Sporichthya brevicatena: one gene and its partner. The main gene of each other region encodes a partner of the protein of the gene in region 2 in a complex. Links are inferred from orthologs where the notes say so. Each region holds a gene or a part of one and is shown on either strand. Other genes may lie near its edges.

Region 1 (2,870 bases), on a different replicon or contig from region 2:
ACATGCAGAAGCTGCTCCGCGGCGGCATCGCCGCGGGCGAGGTCGACGACCCGGTGATCCTCAAGGCCGTCGACCTGATCTAGCCGATCTAGCCGGCCTGGTCGAGCCGCGCCCCCAGGTCCGCGGCCAGGACCGCGTCATGGAGGGCCGCGGCGGCGAGGGTCGACGGTCGCTGATGGCCGGTGACCAGGCCGACCGCCGGCGTGTGCGGCGTCGGCCGGATCGGGATCAGCCGCAGCCCGTCCGGGACCCCGTAGCTCTGCGCCCAGGGGTGCGCGACGACGCTCGACCACCGGCGCGTGCGCAGGTGGGCGTACAGGGACTCGACGGTGTCCGCCTCGACGACGACGTCGGCCCGCACGCCCGCCTCGGCCAGTGCCGCGTCGAGGATCCGCCGGTTCTGCATGGTGGTGGACAGGGCGCACATCGGGACGCCGGCCAGGTCGGCCCAGGACAGGGTCTCGCGGTCGGCGAGCGGCCCCGAGTCCGGCGTGAGCAGCAGGTAGCGCTCGCGGTAGAGCGGGAGGACGCGGGTGTGCGCGTCGGGTTCCTCCGGGAGGTAGGTCAGCCCGGCGTCGAGCTCGAACTCGGCCAGTCCCCGGACGATCTCGGCGGAGGACAGGACCTCGATCCGCATTCGCGCACGCGGATGACGGTCCGTCAGAGCGACGGTGATCGCGGGCAGGATCGGCACCGCGGTGGGGATCGCCCCGACGCGGACGGTCGCGGTCAGACCGTGCTGCAGCCGGTCCAGGTCCAGCAGCAGCGCGTCCCGCTCGGCGAGGATCCGGTGCGCCCAGCCGAGGACCTGACCGCCCTCCTCGGTCAGACCGCCGTAGCGCTGACCGCGGCGCACGATCTGCACGCCGAGCTGCTGCTCGAGCTTGCGCACGGCGGCCGACAACGCCGGCTGGCTGACGTGGCACGCGGCCGCTGCGCGGCCGAAGTGCTGCTCGCGGTGCAGCGCCACCAGGTACTCCAACTGGCGCAGCAGGATGTCGCCGGACACCTGGCCAGGATAGCCCGCTGACGTGCACTGATAAACGTCGTTTATCGCTGGATCGACACGTTGAGGTTGCTGCACCGCCCTGCGGTCGCGCAGCGTGAAGCACCCGACCCGGCAGGACCACCCATGACCTTCCGCGCCCCGGCGCCACCGCGTGCCGACCGCATCCGCGCGATCGCCGCGGCCCACGCCGCCGAACGCGGGCCGCTGCTCGTCATCCTCCACGCCGTCCAGGCCGAGTTCGGTTTTCTCGACCCGGACGTCATCCCGGTGCTGGCCGACGAGCTGAACCTCTCGGTCGCCGAGGTGCACGGCGTCGTGTCCTTCTACCGGGACTTCCGGACCACCCCGCCCGGCCGCTCCACCCTGCGGATCTGCCGGGCCGAGGCCTGCCAGGCGGTCGGCGCGGACGCCCTGGTCGAGCACGCGAAGCAGCGGCTCGGCGTCGGCTTCGGCGAAACCACGGCGGACGGGGCCGTCACCCTCGACGAGGTCTTCTGCCTCGGCAACTGCGCGCTCGGCCCCTCGATCCAGGTCGACGGCAAGCTCCAGGGCCGCGTCAGCCCGGACCGCCTCGACGCGCTGCTGGGAGACCTCCGATGACGGGTTCCGCGCTCTCCCCCTCGAACCACACCGTTTATGTCCCCCGTGACTCCGCCGCGGTCTCCGTGGGCGCCGACGCGGTGGCCGAGCGCATCACCGCCCTCGCCCCGCTCGGGACCCGCGTCGTGCGGACCGGGTCGCGCGGCATGCTCTGGCTCGAGCCCCTGGTCGAGGTCGACACCCCGGACGGGCGGGTCGGGTTCGGTCCCGTCTCCCCCGAGGACGTCGACGGCCTGCTCGCCGGCGGGATGCTGGCGGGCGCCGGTGGCAACGGCGCGGCCCTCGGGCTCGTCGAGGAGCTGCCCTGGATGAAGGCGCAGCAGCGCATCACCTTCGCCCGCGTCGGCGTGGTGGACCCGCGCTCCGCGCCGGACTACCTCGCGCACGGTGGCCTGGCCGGCCTGCAGCGCGCCCTGTCGATGACCCCGGCCGAGGTCGTCGCCGAGGTGACCGACTCGGGCCTGCGCGGCCGCGGTGGCGCCGGCTTCCCGACCGGCATCAAGTGGAAGACCGTCCTGGAGCAGCCGGCCGGGTTGCCCAGACCAGGACAAAAATTCGTCTGCGCCAACGCCGACGAGGGCGACTCCGGCACCTTCGCCGACCGCATGCTGATGGAGGGCGACCCGTTCACCCTCATCGAGGGCATGACGATCGCCGCCTACGCGGTCGGCGCGAGCGAGGGCTACATCTACTGCCGCTCCGAGTACCCCGACGCCGTCGAGACCCTGCGGGCCGCGATCGCCGAGGCGTACGCCGCGAACTGGCTCGGCCCGAACATCCTCGGCTCCGGGCTGACCTTCGACCTCTCCGTCCGCGTGGGCGCCGGCGCCTACATCTGCGGCGAGGAGACCTCGATGCTCGAGAGCCTCGAGGGCAAGCGCGGGCTGGTCCGCCCGAAGCCGCCGATCCCCGCCATCTCCGGCCTGTTCGGCCGCCCGACGGTCATCAACAACGTCCTCACGCTCGGCTCGGTCCCGGCGATCCTGGCCGACGGCGCCGCGGCCTATGCGGCACTCGGCATCGGCCGGTCCCGCGGCACGCAGGTCTTCCAACTCGCCGGGAACGTCGCCCGCGGTGGCGTCTTCGAGACGGCGTTCGGCCTGTCGCTCGGCGAGCTGGTCGAGACCTTCGGCGGCGGCACCGCCTCCGGGCGTCCGGTTCGGGCCGTCCAGGTCGGCGGACCGCTCGGGGCGTACCTGCCGGTGGGTCAGTTCGACCTGCCGCTGGACTACGAGGCCTTCGCCGCCGCGAACGCGATGGT
Region 2 (3,201 bases):
GCACCAAGCCCTGGCGCGTGCACTTCCGCGACCCGGGCTTCGTGAACCTGCAGTCCACCGCGGCGATGAGCAACGGGAGCCTGGTGGCCGACGTCATCGCTGCGGTCGCGTCGATCGACCCCGTCATGGGTGGAGTGGACCGTTGAGTCTGTCTGAGAAGACGCGCGAGGACATGCGCGCGATCATCGCCCGGTACCCGGAGCCCCGGTCGGCCCTGCTGCCGATGCTGCACCTGTGCCAGGCCGAGGAGGGCTTCGTCAGCCCCGAGGGCGTCGCGATGTGCGCCGAGGAGCTCGGTCTCACCGTCGCCGAGGTCGGCGCGGTCGCGACGTTCTACACGATGTACAAGCGCCGCCCGATCGGTGACTACCACGTCGGCGTCTGCACGAACACGCTCTGCGCGGTCATGGGCGGCGACGCCATCTTCTCCGCGCTCAAGGAGCACCTCGGCGTCGGCAACGACGAGACCACCGCGGACGGGAAGGTCACGCTCGAGCACATCGAGTGCAACGCGGCCTGCGACTTCGCGCCGGTGATGATGGTCAACTGGGAGTTCTTCGACAACCAGACGATCACCTCCGCGAAGGAGCTCGTCGACAAGCTGCGGCGCGGCGACCCGGTCGCCCCCACGCGCGGCGCCAACCGCGTTTGCACGTGGAAGGAGGCCTCGCGGGTGCTCGCGGGCTTCCCCGACGGCCGCGCCGACGAAGGTGTCTCGGCCGGTCCCGCCTCCCTGCTGGGCCTGAAGTACGCCAAGGAGCGCGGCGACCGCGCACCCGCCATGCCGGACGGGGGGATCTGAGCATGCTGACCCCGGTTCTGTCGGCCCACTGGGACGACGCCGACTCCTGGACGATGGCGGGCTACGAGCGCCGCGGCGGTTACGCGGCCGCGCGCACCGCCCTGCAGCTCCAGCCCGACGCCCTGATCACCCTGGTGAAGGACTCCGGCCTCCGCGGTCGTGGCGGCGCCGGGTTCCCCACCGGGATGAAGTGGTCCTTCATCCCGCAGGGAGACAACAAACCGCACTACCTCGTCGTCAACGCGGACGAGTCCGAGCCGGGCACGTGCAAGGACATCCCGCTGATGATGGCCAACCCGCACGTGCTCGTGGAGGGCGTGATCATCGCGTCCTACGCGATCCGCGCGACCCACGCGTTCATCTACATCCGCGGTGAGGTCCTGCACGTCATCCGCCGCGTGCAGAAGGCGGTGCAGGAGGCCTACGCCAAGGGCTACGCCGGCAAGAACATCTTCGGCTCCGGTTACGACCTCGAGATCGTCGTCCATGCCGGCGCCGGCGCCTACATCTGCGGCGAGGAGACGGCGCTGCTCGACTCGCTCGAGGGTCGTCGCGGCCAGCCGCGCCTGCGGCCGCCGTTCCCCGCGGTCGCGGGTCTGTACGGCTGCCCGACGGTCATCAACAACGTCGAGTCGATCGCGTCGGTGCCGTCGATCGTCCTCGGCGGTGCGTCCTGGTTCCAGTCGATGGGGACCGAGAAGAGCAAGGGCTACACGCTCTACTCGCTCTCCGGTCACGTCGCGAACCCCGGTCAGTTCGAGGCCCCGCTCGGCGTGACGCTGCGGGAACTGCTCGACCTGTCCGGCGGCATGCGGCCCGGGCACAAGCTGAAGTTCTGGACGCCGGGCGGCTCGTCGACCCCGCTGCTGACCGACGCGCACCTCGACGTCCCGCTGGACTACGAGGGTGTCGCCGGCGCCGGGTCGATGCTCGGTACCAAGGCGCTGCAGATCTTCGACGAGACCACCTGCGTGGTGCGCGCCGTCCTGCGGTGGACCGAGTTCTACGCGCACGAGTCCTGCGGCAAGTGCACGCCGTGCCGTGAGGGCACCTACTGGCTCGTCCGCCTGCTCAAGCGGTGGGAGGCCGGCCAGGGGAGCCCGGAGGAGATCGACCAGCTGCTCGACATCTCCGACAACATCCTCGGCCGCTCCTTCTGCGCGCTCGGCGACGGTGCGACCAGCCCGATCACCTCCTCCATCGAGTACTTCCGGGACGAGTACCTGGCTCACCTTCAGGGTGGCTGTCCGTTCGACCCGGTTGCGTCGACCTTGTTCGCGGGAGCCCCGGCATGACCGTCACCGTTCCGCCGTCCGGCAACCCGGGCGGTGAGCTCGCCAAGCCCGTCGACCTCGTGACGCTGACGATCGACGGCATCGAGGTTCGCGTCCCCAAGGGGTCGCTGATCATCCGGGCCGCCGAGCAGATCGGCATCCAGATCCCGCGGTTCTGCGACCACCCGCTGCTCGACCCGGTCGGCGCCTGCCGCCAGTGCCTGGTCGAGGTCGAGGGCCAGCGCAAGCCGCTCGCGTCCTGCACCACCACCGTCGCCGACGGCATGGTCGTGCAGACCCAGCTCACCTCGCCGGTCGCCGACAAGGCGCAGCAGGGCGTGATGGAGCTGCTCCTGATCAACCACCCGCTCGACTGCCCGGTCTGCGACAAGGGCGGCGAGTGCCCGCTGCAGAACCAGGCGATGTCGAACGGCCGCGCCGACTCCCGGTTCCAGGAGCAGAAGCGGACGTTCCCGAAGCCGGTGAACATCTCCGCGCAGGTCCTGCTCGACCGCGAGCGCTGCGTCCTCTGCGCCCGCTGCACCCGCTTCTCCAAGCAGATCGCGGGCGACCCGTTCATCGACATGTTCGAGCGTGGCGCCCTGCAGCAGGTGTCGATCTACGAGAACGCGCCGTTCGAGTCCTACTTCTCGGGCAACACGATCCAGATCTGCCCGGTCGGCGCGCTCACCTCGGCCGCGTACCGGTTCCGGTCGCGTCCGTTCGACCTGATCTCGACGCCGAGCGTGTGCGAGCACTGCTCCGGCGGCTGCTCGCTGCGCACGGACCACCGCCGCGGCAAGGTCATGCGCCGCCTCGCGGCGGAGGACCCCGAGGTCAACGAGGAGTGGAACTGCGACAAGGGCCGGTTCGCGTTCACCTACGCGACCCGCCCGGACCGCCTGACCACCCCGCTGATCCGCGATCACGACGGTGAGCTCAAGCCCGCGTCCTGGCGCGAGGCCCTCGCCCTCGTCGCCGAGCGGCTGGAGAACGACCGCGGCCGCGCCGCCGTTCTGACGGGTGGTCGGCTCACGCTCGAGGACAACTACGCGTACGCCAAGTTCGCCCGCATCTGCCTTGACACCAACGACATCGACTTCCGCTCCCGCGGCCACTCGGCCG

What was found. The genes of interacting proteins can lie anywhere in the genome.
Region 1: the proteins of nuoF (region 2) and ABD401_RS11030 are in contact, whole or in part, in a cryo-EM structure (PDB 8BEW), measured with the Thermoanaerobacter kivui proteins. The link is inferred for Sporichthya brevicatena from one-to-one orthologs. Residues at the interface, in WP_173402339.1 of Thermoanaerobacter kivui: Thr34, Gly35, Ala38, Tyr223, Pro233, Gly234, Ala235, Phe236, Arg239, Tyr266, Glu272, Arg309, Glu310, Gly311, Ala312, Ala314, Cys317, Ser326, Ile327, Glu328, Gly329, Lys330, Arg331, Gly332, Trp347, Ser390, Gly391, Lys392, Thr396, Val464; in WP_049685740.1 of Thermoanaerobacter kivui: Glu27, Arg28, Gly29, Ala30, Leu31, Ile32, Gln36, Lys63, Gly66, Val67, Phe70, Tyr71, Gln73, Phe74, Leu88, Gly89, Thr90, Ala91, His93, Val94, Lys95, Arg125, Val126, Cys128, Leu129, Gly130, Ala131, Cys132, Gly133, Thr144.

Annotation. Positions count from the first base shown.
Region 1 is NZ_BAAAHE010000016.1:54,192-57,061, forward strand. It holds ABD401_RS11030 (formate dehydrogenase subunit gamma), read left to right. Parts: upstream 1-1,132; coding sequence 1,133-1,609; downstream 1,610-2,870. Other genes in the region: ABD401_RS11020 (formate dehydrogenase subunit delta), read left to right, coding at 1-83; ABD401_RS11025 (LysR family transcriptional regulator), read right to left, coding at 89-1,009; ABD401_RS11035 (formate dehydrogenase beta subunit), read left to right, coding at 1,606-2,870. UniProt on the Escherichia coli protein: NDH-1 shuttles electrons from NADH, via FMN and iron-sulfur (Fe-S) centers, to quinones in the respiratory chain. The immediate electron acceptor for the enzyme in this species is believed to be ubiquinone.
Region 2 is NZ_BAAAHE010000038.1:92,685-95,885, forward strand. What follows is about bases 1-2,947. They hold nuoF (NADH-quinone oxidoreductase subunit NuoF), read left to right. Parts: upstream 1-798; coding sequence 799-2,097; downstream 2,098-2,947. Other genes in these bases: ABD401_RS19290 (NADH-quinone oxidoreductase subunit D), read left to right, coding at 1-146; nuoE (NADH-quinone oxidoreductase subunit NuoE), read left to right, coding at 173-802; ABD401_RS19305 (NADH-quinone oxidoreductase subunit G), read left to right, coding at 2,094-2,947. In the rest of the region: more of ABD401_RS19305, read left to right, coding at 2,948-3,201. UniProt on the Escherichia coli protein: NDH-1 shuttles electrons from NADH, via FMN and iron-sulfur (Fe-S) centers, to quinones in the respiratory chain. The immediate electron acceptor for the enzyme in this species is believed to be ubiquinone.